3 linked regions of the Azoarcus sp. CIB genome follow. The protein of the gene in region 3 interacts with the protein of the main gene of each other region in a pairwise test. Links are inferred from orthologs where the notes say so. Each region holds a gene or a part of one and is shown on either strand. Other genes may lie near its edges.

Evidence for each region.
Region 1: the proteins of AzCIB_RS10665 (region 3) and AzCIB_RS17185 interact in binary tests that used the Escherichia coli proteins (3 or more experiments, as listed by UniProt). The link is inferred for Azoarcus sp. CIB from one-to-one orthologs.
Region 2: the proteins of AzCIB_RS10665 (region 3) and hypB interact in binary tests that used the Escherichia coli proteins (3 or more experiments, as listed by UniProt). The link is inferred for Azoarcus sp. CIB from one-to-one orthologs.

Annotation. Positions count from the first base shown.
Region 1 is NZ_CP011072.1:3,849,969-3,854,581, reverse strand. The notes cover bases 1-2,911. They hold AzCIB_RS17185 (hydrogenase large subunit), read left to right. Parts: upstream 1-639; coding sequence 640-2,184; downstream 2,185-2,911. Other genes in these bases: AzCIB_RS17175 (DoxX family protein), read right to left, coding at 2,776-2,911; AzCIB_RS17180 (NADH-quinone oxidoreductase subunit B family protein), read left to right, coding at 2,184-2,747; AzCIB_RS17190 (hydrogenase 4 subunit F), read left to right, coding at 1-553. In the rest of the region: more of AzCIB_RS17175, read right to left, coding at 2,912-3,165; pyk (pyruvate kinase), read right to left, coding at 3,280-4,613.
Region 2 is NZ_CP011072.1:5,220,336-5,224,967, forward strand. Bases 127-3,056 are described here. They hold hypB (hydrogenase nickel incorporation protein HypB), read right to left. Parts: upstream 2,096-3,056; coding sequence 1,157-2,095; downstream 127-1,156. Other genes in these bases: AzCIB_RS23400 (Kae1-like domain-containing protein), read right to left, coding at 127-1,147; hypA (hydrogenase maturation nickel metallochaperone HypA), read right to left, coding at 2,284-2,625; AzCIB_RS23415 (nickel-dependent hydrogenase large subunit), read right to left, coding at 2,618-3,056. Also shown: more of AzCIB_RS23400, read right to left, coding at 1-126; more of AzCIB_RS23415, read right to left, coding at 3,057-3,739; AzCIB_RS23420 (primosomal protein N'), read right to left, coding at 3,948-4,632. UniProt on the Escherichia coli protein: Involved in the maturation of [NiFe] hydrogenases. Required for nickel insertion into the metal center of the hydrogenase. Exhibits a low intrinsic GTPase activity, which is essential for nickel insertion.
Region 3 is NZ_CP011072.1:2,403,757-2,408,406, forward strand. Bases 886-3,833 are described here. They hold AzCIB_RS10665 (FKBP-type peptidyl-prolyl cis-trans isomerase), read right to left. Parts: upstream 2,626-3,833; coding sequence 2,146-2,625; downstream 886-2,145. Other genes in these bases: AzCIB_RS10660 (ABC transporter ATP-binding protein), read right to left, coding at 886-2,065; AzCIB_RS10670 (peroxiredoxin), read right to left, coding at 2,591-3,103; lexA (transcriptional repressor LexA), read left to right, coding at 3,243-3,833. In the rest of the region: more of AzCIB_RS10660, read right to left, coding at 1-885; more of lexA, read left to right, coding at 3,834-3,854; translesion DNA synthesis-associated protein ImuA, read left to right, coding at 3,945-4,616; AzCIB_RS10685 (Y-family DNA polymerase), read left to right, coding at 4,552-4,650. UniProt on the Escherichia coli protein: Folding helper with both chaperone and peptidyl-prolyl cis-trans isomerase (PPIase) activities. Chaperone activity prevents aggregation of unfolded or partially folded proteins and promotes their correct folding.

The sequences.
Region 1 (4,613 bases), 1.4 Mb from region 3 along the record:
CGTCAAGCGCATGTTCGCGTATTCGTCGATCGAGCACATGGGCCTGATGACCTTCGCCTTCGGCCTGGGCGGCCCGATCGCGAACTTCGCCGGGTTGCTGCACATGACCGTGCATGCGCTGGTGAAGTCGGCGATCTTCTTCGCCGTCGGGCATGCGGTGCAGAAGGCCGGTTCGCAGGCGATGGAGGACATCCGCGGCCTGCTGAAGGTGAGTCCGACGGTCGGCTGGGGCCTGATGCTGGGCTCGCTGGCGATCCTCGGCATGCCGCCCTTTGGCGTATTCGCGAGCGAGTTCCTGATCCTGACGACGGCGATGCGCGAGGCGCCGTGGGCCACGCCCTTCCTGCTGGTCGCGCTGGGCGTCGCGTTCGCGGCGATCTTCGGGCGCGTGCAGCCGATGGTGTTCGGCGAGACCTCGCTGCGCCCGCTCGCCCACCCGCCGGCGCTGCTGCCGGTGTTCGTCCATCTCGGGCTCGCGCTGATGCTCGGGCTTTACATCCCGCCCTATCTCGACGGCTGGTACCGGCAGGCGGCCCAGATGATCGGAGGCTAGAGTGCAACAACCCCCATGCTCACTTTGTTCGCTACCCCCCGGGGGGGCGCAGGCCTCCCTTGGGGCGGCCCGGCGGGAGGCCTGACGTGGAGTTTTTCGGACTCGATTGCCGCTTCGAACGGATCGATGCGCCCGTGCCGATCTTCGCCGCACGGGTGCATGCCGCGCAGTGGAGCGCGCTGGCGCTGGCCGTGGCGGAGGCGAAGGGGCGGCTCGTGAGCCTGTGGGGCAGCGACGAGCGCGCCGCGGGCGACGGCTTCGCGGTGTCGGCGGCGTACGCGAGCGCGGACGGACTGCTGTGGGCGAAGCTGGGCCTGGATGCGGCAAAGCCGGTCTACCCGGACATCTCGCGCTTCTTCCCCGCCGCGATCCGCATGCAGCGCGCCACGCGCGACCTCGTCGGTGTCGAGGCCGAGGACGCGGGCGACGATCGCCCGTGGCTGCGTCACGGCGCGTGGCCTGCGGACTATTTCCCGCTGCGCCTCGACAACACCGGCCAGGAGCGCTTCGAGGCGCAGGCCGATGCCTACCCCTTCGTGGTCGTCGAAGGCGACGGCGTGCATGAGATCCCGGTCGGGCCGGTGCATGCCGGCACGATCGAACCGGGGCATTTCCGCTTCTCGGTGGTCGGCGAGAAGGTGCTGCGGCTCGAGGAGCGGCTGGGCTACAAGCACAAGGGCATCGAGCGCCGTTTCATGGGCGTGGACACCGACGAGGGCGCACGCCTCGCCGGGCGGGTGTCGGGCGACAGCACCGTCGCGTACGCGTGGGCCTACGCGATGGCGGCCGAGTCGCTGGTCGGCGCGAAGGCGCCCGAGCGTGCAGTGTGGCTGCGGGCACTGATGCTCGAGCGCGAGCGCGTGGCGAATCACCTCGGCGACCTCGGGGCGCTCGGCAACGACGCCGCGTTCGGCTTCGCCCTCGCGCAGTTCTCGCGCCTGCGCGAGGACTGGCTGCGCCTGAACCGCGAGTGCTTCGGCCACCGCCTGATGATGGACGGCGTCCGTCCCGGCGGGGTCGCGCGCGATCTCGACGCGGACGGCTGCGCGCAGCTGCGCCGCCAGGTCGCGGACATCGCGCGCGAAGTCGCCGAGCTGAAGGACATCTACGACGAGCACGCCGGGCTGCAGGACCGTCTCGTGACGACCGGCCGGGTCACCCCGGAACTTGCCGCGCGCCTGGGGCTGACGGGGCTTGCCGGACGGGCGAGCGGGCAGGCGGCCGACTTGCGCGCAGACTTCCCGTGGCCGCCCTACGACGGCCTCGCGGTCACGGCCTGCACGCATCGCAACGGCGACGTCGCGGCCCGTGTCGCGATGCGCTTCGAGGAGTGTTTCGAGTCGCTGCGGCTGATCGAGGCGCTAATCGCCGGGCTGCCGGGCGGCGCGATCCACGAGCCGGTCCTCGCGACGCGGGACGGCGTCGGCGCCGGCTGGGTCGAGGGCTGGCGCGGCGAAGTGTTCGTCGCGCTGGAGACCAACGCGCAGGGGCGCATCGCGCGCTGCCATTGCCACGATCCGTCGTGGCAGAACTGGCCGGTGCTGGAGCACGCGATCATCGGCAACATCGTTCCGGACTTCCCGCTGATCAACAAGTCCTTCAATCTCAGCTATTCGGGGCAGGACCTGTAATGTGGCACATCCTGAAATACGTCGCGCGCCGCGGCCGTGTCACCGAGCCGCCGCCCGAACCGCTGGCGGGCGCGCGCCACCCCGCGCACCTGATCCATGACGAGCTCCTCGCCATCCTCGGCCGTGCGCTGGCGATCCGGCACGTCGATGCCGGCTCGTGCAACGGCTGCGAGCTCGAGATCAATGCGCTGAACAACCCCTACTACAACATCGAGGGCCTCGGCATCCGCTTCGTCGCCAGTCCGCGTCATGCCGACATGCTGCTCGTGACCGGGCCGGTGTCGCGCCACATGGAGGTCGCGCTGCGGCGTACCTATGACGCGACGCCGGCGCCCAAGCTGGTCGTCGCGGTGGGGGACTGCGGCTGCAACGGCGGGATCTTCGGCGAGAGCTATGCGAGCTGCGGCGGCGTGTCGAACGTGATCCCGGTCGACGTGACCGTGCCGGGCTGTCCGCCTCCGCCGGCGGAGATCCTCGCCGGGATCCTGGCCGCTGTGCAGGCGCGGCCGTCGATCGGCGAGGGCGAGGCCGCGCAGGCGGATTTCGCGCCCGGATTCAACTGACGCCGCAGCCGGGAAACGCCCCGGCAGTTCAGTGTCTGCGTGTCTGCCACCAAGCGTCGAGACTCCACGCGCCCGCGCCATGCACGGCCAGCATCAGCATGCCGCCCGCGATCGCGAGGTTCTTCATGAACATGATGGACTGCGTCTGGTTCGCGAAGTCGGTATGGAAGAACAGCGCGCTGAGGATGCAGAACGCGGCAAGCCCGGCGGCCGCGAACCGGGTGAGCGCACCGAACAGCACGCCGAGACCGCCACCGAGCTCGGCGAAGATCACGAGCGGCAGCAGGGCGCCGGCGACACCCATCGAAGCCATGTATTGTTGTGTGCCGGCGTAGCCGGCGCCGAGCTTGCCCCAGCCGGCGATGATGAAGATGAGTGCGAGAAGAATGCGCGCGACGAGCACGGTTGCGTCTTTCATCGACCTCTCCTTTCAGGATCGGGCGTGTCGCCCTCCTATGGATGTAGTCGAAATGTGACGCATTTGCAGGCCGTCCCGGTGCGGAACGGCCTGCGGAGGCGCTGCCGGCAGGGATTACTGCGGGATCTTCACGACGTGGAGCAGGTTGGTGCTGCCGCTGCGCCCGAAGGGCAGCCCGGCGATGATCACGACGTTGTCGCCGGGTTGCGCGAAGCCGTGCGTGACGACCGCCGCGCTCGCGTGCTCGACCATCTCCGCGACGTCATGCACGTCCTCGAAGGGCACCGGATGCACGCCCCACACGAGGGCGAGGCGGCGGGCGGTCGCCAGGTGCGGCGTGAGGCCGAGGATCGGCGTGCTCGGGCGCTCGCGGCTCGCGCGCAGGCAGCTGAAGCCGCTGCTGGAATACGCGACGGTCGCCGCCGGGTTGAGCAGCGCGGTGACGTCGCGCAGCGCGCAGCAGATGGCGTCCGGCGTGTTCGCCTGTGCGGGCACGTGGCTCGCATCCAGCCCCACGCGCCATTCGGGGTCCTGCTCGACCTCGGTGATGATGCGGTCCATGATCGTCACCGCCTCGATCGGGTACTGGCCCGAGGCGGATTCCGCCGACAGCATCACCGCGTCGGCGCCGTCATAGATCGCGGTGGCGACGTCGGAGGCTTCGGCGCGGGTGGGCACCGGTGAACTGATCATCGATTCGAGCATCTGCGTCGCGACGACGACCGGTTTGCCGGCGGCGCGGGCGGCGCGGACGATGCGCTTCTGCAGGATGGGCACCTGCTGCGGCGGCAGTTCCACGCCGAGGTCGCCGCGCGCCACCATGATGCCGTCGGCGAGCGCGACGATCTCGTCGAGGCGCTCGATCGCGGCCGGCTTTTCCAGTTTGGCCATGATCCACGCGCGCTCGCCGATGATTTCGCGCGCCTCGCGGACGTCCTCGGGGCGCTGCACAAAGGATAGCGCGACCCAGTCGACGCCGAGCGACAGGCCGTAATCGAGGTCGGCGAGATCCTTGGGTGTGAGCGGCGAGATCGGCAGCACGACGCCGGGTACATTGACGCCCTTGCGGTCGGACAGCGGGCCGCCGACGAGCACCGTGGTGTCGGCGAAGTCGGGGCCGAAAGCCTCCACGCGCAAGCGCAGTTTGCCGTCGTCGAGCAGCAGCTCGGTGCCGGTTTCGAGGGCGGCGAAGATCTCGGGGTGGGGCAGGTTGGCGCGCGTGGCGTCGCCCTCTGCCGCGTCGAGGTCGAGACGGAAGCGGCTGCCGGCCGCGAGCATGACCTTGCCTGCGGCGAGCTTGCCGATGCGCAGCTTCGGCCCCTGCAGATCCATCAGGATGCCGATCGGACGGCCGACCTCGCGCTCGAGGTCGCGGATCTGGCGCAGCCGTTCGGCGTGGTCGGCGTGGGAGCCGTGGCTGAAGTTCAGGCGGAACACGTCGGCACCGG
Region 2 (4,632 bases), 2.8 Mb from region 3 along the record:
ACGATGCACGGCATTCCCCAGTCATCAGGTGATGCATCGCAACCCACGCCTGCCCCAACGCGAGGCCGGCGTCGCCGGGCGACAGGCGCTGCGCTTCGAGCACCGTCAGGCCACGCTCACGCAGCGCGGCGCCAAGGCGTTGCGACAGGATGCGGTTGTGCAGACAGCCGCCCGACAGCGCGACGACATCGAGGCACGTCTGGTCGGCAGCCCGGGCGACCCAGTCGTCCAGCGCGGCAACGAGCGTGACATGGAAGCGCGCGGCGCCGCGGGCGGCGTCCGTTTCATCGGCGAGCGTGGCCAGCAGCGGGAACAGGTCGAGTCGCGCTGCCCCGTCTATCGACCAGCCGTCGGCTTCGGGTGCAAGGTCGCCGACGCGATCGAGGTATCCGGCCGCCGCGCGTTCGAGCGCGATCGCGGCTTCGGCCTCGAAATGCATTACCGGGCACAGGCCCAGCAACCCCGCGGCGGCGTCGAAGACGCGGCCGAGGCTGGACGTGGGCGGGCACAGCGCACTGCGGCCGAGGAGCTGCGCGAGCATCGCCGCGGCGGGCTGGGCGGCGAAGCGCGTCGCGATCTCGTCGGCGCGGCCCGCGCGGTGCAGCACCGCCGCGGCCATGCGCCAAGGTTCGCGCGCGGCGCGGTCGCCGCCGGCGAGCGGCAGCGGTGCGAGGTGGCCCAACCTCTCGAAGGACGCGCCGTCGACGCGCAGCAGCTCGCCACCCCAAGCCGTGCCGTCGCTGCCGAGACCCACGCCGTCGAGCGCGAGGGCCAGCGCCGGACCCGCGTGGCCGTGCTCGGCGAGCACCGCGGCGACGTGCGCGTGGTGGTGCTGCACGGGAAACGCCGGCACGCCAAGGCGCGCGGCGATTTCGCAGGCGCGGCGGCTGGAGTGGAAGTCCGGGTGCAGGTCGTGCGCGACCGCGGCGGGCGTGTGATGGGCGACGATCGCCTCGACCCACGCGTCCATGTCATGGCAGGCCTCCGAGGTGTCGAGATCGCCGACGGTCGCGCCGATGTGTGCCTCACCGTCGCAGGCGAGGCACAGCGCGTTCTTGAAGTATGCCCCGAACGCGAGCACGGACGGGCCGCGCGGCGCCAGCGGCAGCGTCACGGCAAAGGGGGGCGCCTCGTGCGCGGTCGTCATGGGAGGGGATCAGGCCGACTGCGCCTCGGCCGCGCGAGCACCGCGCGCCTTCGCCATCCCCCGCTCCAGCCACGCCAGCCATTCGGCGATGCCCTCGCCGCTCGTCGACGACGTGCGGATCACCTCGATCGCCGGATTCACGCGCCGCGCGTAGCCGATCGCGCGCTCGACGTCGAAAGTCAGGTGCGGCAGCAGATCCACCTTGTTGAGCAGCATCAGGTCGGCGGCGGCGAACATGTCGGGGTACTTTAGCGGCTTGTCCTCGCCTTCGGTCACGGACAGGATCGCGACCTTGTGCGCCTCGCCGAGGTCGAAGGCGGCCGGGCAGACGAGGTTGCCGACGTTCTCGATCAGCAGCAGGCTGTCGTCGGCAAGCTGCATCTGCGCGAGCGCGCGGCCGACCATGTCGGCGTCGAGGTGGCAGCCCTTGCCGGTGTTGATCTGCAGCGCCGGGACGCCGGTCGCGCGGATGCGCTCGGCGTCGAACTCGGTCTGCTGGTCGCCTTCGATGACCGCGGCCGGCACGCGGCCGGCGAACTCGGTGAGCGTGCGCACGAGCAGCGCCGTCTTGCCCGAGCCGGGGCTGGAGACGAGGTTCAGCGCGAAGATGCCGCGGGCGGCCAGCTGGCGGCGGTTTTCATCGGCGAGCGCGTCGTTCTTGCCGAGGATGTCGCGCTCGATTTTCACCATCTGCGACTGCGTCAGGCCGGGCGCATGCGCGTGCGCGGGGCCGGCGCCGAAGTGGAGGTGGCGATGGCCGGCGTGGATGTGCGTGTCCTCGCCTGCGGCAGCGGCCTCGGACGCAGGATCGTGCGAATGCTCATGGTCATGCGCGGGCGTCACCGTCTTCCACGCCCGCGTCGCGCCCCCCTTCGCGCGCGCGGCCTTCGACCACCCTGCACCGCCAATGCTCGCGCCCGCCCCACCGCATCCACACACCGTACACATGTCCTGCTCCGTCCAAACAACGTGTTCCGCGCGAACCGTAGATACTGTTATCCGGGTCAAGCGCCGTGCAATCTGGCGTAGGGCGGATGAGCCGAAGGCCGAGTTGGCCATCTGCGCCGTCGCATGCGCATCGATCACATCTGCCATGCGGCGGAAGGCGCTGCGCTTTTCCGCCCTACAATCCTGCTTCACTCGACTTCGATTTCCTTCACCCGCATCTCGGTGCCGCCGGTCGGCCGCAGCTGGTAGCCGTCGCAGTGCGGGCACGGGTCGTAGCGCTGCACGAGCGGCACGCTGCGGTCGCACGCGGGGCACCAGCCGGCGCCCGCAACCGGCTCGATCTTGATCGCCGCGCCGTCCGCGAGCGAGTCGCGCAGCACCACGTCGAGGCAGAAGCGCAGCGCCTCGACCTCCACCGACGCCAGTTCGCCGATCGCCAGCACGATCGTCTTCACCCGCTGTGCGCCCTGCCCCTGCGCCGTTTCCTCGACGATGCCGCGGATGCTCTCGGCGAGCGACATCTCATGCACTGGCCGCGTCTTCCATCGTGATTTCGTATTCGATGCAGGGGTCCAGCGACAGCGCGAGCGCCTTCAGCCGCAGCAGCGCCGCCTCGTCCGACTCCGCCGCCCAGCCGCAGCCTTCGCGCACGAAGGGGCCGTCGGCGTGGAAGTTCCACTCGGTCGGCGTGACGATCGCGTACTCGGCGATGCGCTCGCCGTCGAGGCGCACGGCGTGCATCAGCAGCCCGCGCGCGGTCTCGACGCAGGCCAGTCCCGCGTTTTCGCCGAGCGGTGCGGCATCGACCAACAGCGGCATGTCGGACGCGAGCGGATGGCGCAGGCGGCTGGCACAGTCCGAGAGGTCCACGACGCGCGCGAAGAGGCGCGCGGCGATGCGGTGGCGATGCGTGAGCAGGTTGCGCACCATCATCGAACCGGCATGGCGCGCGAGCACGCCCGACTCGTGTGCGCGACCGAACAGCGTCGGCGCCGCGCAGAAGTCCGCGGACGGCACGCCACCCAGTTCGTGCGCCCAGGCACCTGCCGCGAGCGCCGGCAGCAGCGGCACCGCCTCGCCCTCCAGCGTCGACGAGCCCATCTCGATCAGGTCCGCGAGCGCCGCGCCGATCGAGCCGCCGCGCCGCGCGCGTTCGACGAATTCGCGCAGGCCGCTGGGTTCGCGCGCGGCACGGAAGAAGCCGGTGAGAAGCTCGACGACGACGAGGTCGAGCAGGTCGCCCCCCAGGTCGTAGGCTGCGCGCGAGTCGCCGCTCAGCCCCAGGCGACGTTGCAGCTCCACGAAACGGTCGCTGCGCGGCGGGTGGCCGAACAGTTTCGGCCAGTCGAGCATCAGGCGCGACAGGTGTTCCTGCGCGATTTCGGTCGCGAGAATGCGCTCCTCGGCCCACGCTTCGGCACGCGCGAGATTCGGCGCACCGGCAGCAACGCAGGCCGCCTTCGCCGCAATGCCCTGTGCGCGCGAACACACGCCGAAGAGCGTCGGCACGAGCCCGATGGCCTCGTCGACGCTGCACCCGACCAGTCTCTGCGCGGCCTGCGGCAGGGGTTTTTCCACCCGCAGTCCGCTGATGCGACGCCCGTCGCGGATCGCGCGCAGGCGCAATGTCCCGTCCGGCGTCATGCCAGGCCTCCGCGACCCGGCGACGCCCCGCCGACCGCGGCAAAGCACCGCCTTCCGTGAACCATGCCTTCTCCTTGCGCCGCCCGATCGGTGACGTTGATTGCGCTCCGACCGGCCCTTGCAGCGCGGAAATGGAATCCGGGAATTCTGGAATCCTGGAACCCTGACGATGATAGGCGCAGACGCACCCGCACGGAAGCCTGCCGCCTCACACCTCGAGCGGATCCACGTCCAGCTGCCAGCGCAGCTCCCGCGCCGTACGCTGCCCGCGCAGCACCTCGATCCAGTGCGCGAGGAAGCCCTGCAGGGGCGCGCGCTCGTCAGCCTCGGCCAGCAGTTGCGCGCGTTCGCGCCGCGCGAGCCGCGTCAGGCGCATCGGCACCGCGTCGAACACGCGCACGCCCGCCGGCGCGATCTCCTGCGCAAGGCGGCGCGCGTGGGCGAGGAACTGCAGCGCATCGTCGAGCAGCGGCGCGTCGGCACGCAGCATCGCCTGGAAGGTGAAGGGCGGGAAGCCGGCCGCGCGGCGCTCGTCCAGCGCGCTCGCGGCGAAGGCGTCGAAGTCGTGCTTCACCAGGCAGCGATACAGCGGGTGGTCGGGGTACTCGGTCTGGATCAGCACCTCGCCCGGCAGGTGAGCGCGTCCGGCACGTCCGCCGACCTGCATCAGCTGCTGGAACAGGCGCTCCGGCGCGCGAAAATCCGCCGCGTGCAGCGACGCGTCGGCGCCGATGACGCCGACCAGCGTGAGCTGCGGGAAGTCGTGGCCCTTCGCCATCATCTGCGTGCCGACGAGGATGTCGGCCTCGCCGCTGGCGATCTGCGCGAGCAGGCTTTCCCACTGGTTGCGCGTGCGCGCCGAATCGCGGTCCACGCGCAGCACCCGCGCTTCG
Region 3 (4,650 bases):
CGCGCAGCTCGGTGACTGCGGGGTACTGCGCGCGGCAGATGTCGGTCGCCCGCTCGCAGCGCGGGTGGAAATGGCAGCCCGCAGGCGGCGCCAGCGGCGACGGCAGGTCGCCGGCCACCACCGGGCGTGCGGCACCGGGCGTGCCGCCTGCATGCGCCGCAGTTTCGCGCTCGATGTCCGGAACCGCCGCGAGCAGCGCGCGGGTGTAGGGATGTGCGGGTGACCCGAGCACACTCCCCACCGGCCCCTGCTCGACGATGCGCCCCAGGTACATCACCGCGACTTCGTCGGCGAGCCAGCTCACCACGCCGATGTTGTGCGTGATGAAGAGGTAGGCGAGATCGAACTCCGCCTGCAGCTCGCGCATCAGGTTGAGGATCTGCGCCTGCACCGACACGTCCAGCGCGCTCGTCGGCTCGTCGCACACGATCAATTTCGGCCGTACCGCGAGCGCGCGGGCGATCGCGATGCGCTGGCGCTGGCCACCGGAGAATTCGTGCGGATAGCGCAGCTTCATTTCCGGCGTGAGTCCCACGCGCGCAAGCAGCGCGTCGATGCGCCCGGCACGCTTCAGCGGATCCGGCTCGACGCCCAGCGCGAGCATGCCCTCCTCGATGATCTCGCCGACGCGCATGCGCGGATTCAGCGACGCGAAGGGATCCTGGAACACCATCTGGAAGTCGCGCCGCAGCGCGCGCAAGGCCGGCCGGGACAGGCCCGCGAGCAGCGTGCCGTCGAGGTACACCTCGCCGCCCGTCGGCGTCACGAGCTGCAGGATCGCCTTGCCGGCGGTCGTCTTGCCGCAGCCTGACTCGCCCACCAGCGCCAGCGTGCGGCCCGGCGCAAGCGCGAGGCTCACGCCATCGACGGCGCGCACGCGCGCCACCTCGCGTCGCAGGAGGCCCTTGCGCACCGGGAAATGCACCTGCAGGTCGCGCACGTCGAGCAGCGGCACCGTCCTTGTGCCTGCGCGCGCGTCCGCCGCGACGGCCACGGGCGCCGCAGCGGCGGCAGCCGTGCGCCCATCGACGTAACCTTCCGCGCAATTTTCCGCGTACAGATGGCAACGCACCGCCTGCGCCCCCACGGCCTGCCACGCCGGGGCCTCGTGATGACACCGGTCGAACACATCGGGGCAGCGCCCGGCGAAGCGGCAGCCGGTGAAGGCCTGATCGAGCGGGGGCACATGTCCGCCCAGCGCCGCCAACGGACGGCCACGCTGGGCGTCGGTCGGGAGCGCGGCGAAGAGCTTGCGGGAATACGGGTGCAGCGGCTCGCGGAAGAAGTCCTCGCGCGCGCCGGTCTCGACCAGCTCGCCCGCGTACATCACGCCGATGCGCTGCGCCATGCGCGCGACGACGCCCAGGTCGTGGGTGATCAGCAGCATGCCCATGCCGCGCTCGGCCTGCAGGCGTGCAAGCAGATCGAGCACCTGGGCCTGGATCGTCACGTCGAGCGCGGTCGTCGGCTCGTCGGCAATCAGCAGTTCGGGCTCGCCCGCGAGCGCCATCGCGATCATCACGCGCTGCTTCATCCCGCCGGAGAACTGGAAGGGATAATCGTCCAGCCGGCGCCCGGCGTCCGGAATGCCCACCGCGTCGAGGAGGCGCTGTGCCTCGGCACGCGCCACCACGCCGCGCAGGCCGCGATGGCGCGCAAGAACCTCGCCGATCTGCGTCATCACGGTCATCACCGGGTTGAGGCTGGTCGAGGGCTCCTGGAAGATCATCGCGATCCGGCCGCCACGCACCTCGCGCATGCCCGCCTCGCTGCGCGCGAGCAGCTCGTCGCCGGCAAAGCGCACCTCGCCGCCGACGATGCGTCCGGCGTCCGGCAGCAGGCGCAGCAGGGCCAGCGCCGTCATCGACTTGCCGCAGCCCGATTCGCCCAGCAGCGCGAAAGTCTCCCCCGCCGCGATCGAGAACCCGACGCCGTCGACCGGACGCACGGGCCGTGCGGCGGCACCGATCTGCACGCGCAGATCCCTCACGTCCAGAAGCGGAGCGTCGAGCGGTCGATCCTGCTGCGCGACCTGCGGTCGGTCGGTTCCGGCGAGTACGGTCATCGGACGTGGATATCTGCGGAAGTGGATGGAAAAAGGGCCGCTTGCGCGGCCCTCTGGCGATGCTGCGACTGGTCGACCGATCAGTGGTGGTGGCCGCCCGCGCCGTGCACGTGGCCGTGCGAGAGTTCCTCGGCGGTCGCCGGACGCACTTCCGCGATGGTCACGTCGAACACCAGCGCCGTGCCGGCCAGCGGGTGATTGCCGTCGACGACGACCTTGCCGTCGGCGATGTCGGTGATGCGGTAGATCATTTCCTCCTCGCCGTCGTCGGTGACGCGCTCGAAGGACATGCCGACCTCGATGTTCTCGGGGAACTGGCTGAGATCCTCGACCAGCACGAGCTCCTCGTCGTACTCGCCGAAGGCATCTTCGGGCTGCAGCTTGATCGTCAGCTGTTCGCCGACCTTCTTGCCGTGCAGCGCCTCCTCGACGGCAGGGAAGATGCCATCGTAGCCGCCGTGCAGGTAGACCAGCGGCTGCTGACCATCATCGATCATGTTGCCGTCCGGGTCGACGACGGTGTACTTAAGCGTTACGACGCTGTTCTTGACGATTTCCATTAGCTTTCTCTGTTTCCAGTTTCCTGACCAGTTCGAAGACCCCCGCCGCATGGCCGCGGGGTGTAACGTCGCGGAGTGCGTGGCGGACGATGCCTTCCTTGTCGATCACGAAGGTCGTCCGTGCCACACCCATCTTCTTCACACCATCGACTTCCCTGGGCTGCCAGACATCGTAGAGCCGGCACACCTCGGTCTCGACGTCGGAAAGCAGACGTATCGACAGGCCGTGCTGGTCGCGGAATTCGGCGTGAGTCAGGCAATCGTCGGGACTGACGCCGACAATGATGCAGCCGTAGCGGGCGAAGTCGTCTTCATGATCGGAGAAGTCGGCCGCCTGCAGGGTGCATCCCGGCGTGTTGTCACGAGGGTAAAAGTAGAGGACCACATGGTGCCTGCCGCGTTCTGCGGCGAGGTCGAAATCCTCCATGTCCGCATCCGGCAGCGAAAACGTTGGCGCGATATCACCGATCTGCAACATGTGATCTCCCTGACGTCGTTGGATTCTAGCCGAGACACGAGGCGAACTCTACCCGCGTCTCCCCCGCTTGCGCTACACCGATTTAATGCTTGCGGATCAGCGGAAGCTGTTTAAAATTACAGTTACTCCGGAGAATCCCATGAGCAGCCGCGACCATAACCTGACCGCCCGCCAGGGCGAAATCCTCGACTTCATCCGCCAGACGCTCGAATCCGAGGGGCGCCCGCCCACGCGCGCCGAAGTGTGCACGGCGTTCGGCTTCCGCTCGCCGAACGCGGCCGAAAGCCATCTGCGCGCGCTCGCAGCGAAGGGCGCGATCCTGCTCGAGGAAGGGCGGGCGCGCGGCATCCGCCTTGCCCAGGGGCTCGGCCTGCCGCTGATCGGCCGGGTCGCGGCCGGCAGCCCGATCCTCGCGGTCGAGCACATCGAGTCGCGCCACCAGATCGACCCGGCCCTGTTCTCGCCGCGCGCCGACTACCTGCTGCGCGTACGCGGCATGAGCATGCGCGACGCGGGCATCCTCGACGGCGACCTGCTCGCCGTGCACCGCAGCCAGGAGGCGCGTTCCGGACAGGTCGTGGTCGCCCGCGTCGAGGACGAGGTGACCGTAAAAACCTTCACCAGCAAGGGCCCTATCGTCAGCCTGCTGCCGGCCAACCCCGATTTCGAGCCCATCGTCGTCGACACCCGCAGCACCCCCCTGACGATCGAGGGGATCGCCGTCGGCCTGGTGCGCAACGGTTCGCTGTGAAGCCTTCCGCCGTGATCCCCCTTTACGCCTCCCGCCCCCGATGTCCGCCCTCGCCCAGACTGCCCTCGCCGCCCTGCCGCCCGGCCTCGTGTGGCAGGCCGACCGGCTCGCGCAGTCGACCGAAGCGGGCATCGCAACCGGCTTTGCGGCGCTCGACGCCCAGCTGCCGGGGGCGGCTGGCCCCGTAATGCGCTGATCGAGCTGCTGTCCGACAGCCCCGGCATCGGCGAGATCGGACTGCTGCTGCCCGTCCTGCACGCGCTCCCGGCCGACCGCTGGATCGTCTGGGTCGCCCCGCCCCACCTGCCCTACGCCCCTGCCCTCGCCGCGGCGGGTGTGCCGCTCGAGCGCTTCCTGCTGCTCGAACCCGACGGCCACGCCGAAACCCTGTGGGCGGTCCGGCAGGCGCTGGCCTCGGGCGGCAGCAGCGCCGTGCTCGCCTGGCTGGCGCGCGCGGACACCGCCGCGTTGCGACGCCTGCAACTCGCCGCCGAAAGCTCCGCGACGCCGCTGTTCCTGTTCCGCCCCGCATCCGCCGCACGGCAACCGTCCCCCGCGGTCCTGCGCCTGCGACTGGCGGCGCGCGACGGCGAGCTCGCGGTGGACATCCTCAAGCGACGCGGCCCCGGCCTCGCCGCCCCGCTGCGCCTGTCGCTCCCTCAACGTCCCGGCCTGCGCCGCACCCCCGCCCTCAACGATGCTCTGGTTCGCCCTGATCCTGTCCGATCTGCCGCTGCAGGTATTCACGCGCGGCGTGGATGAGCCGGGCGAACTCGCGGTCGTCGAACACAGCCCC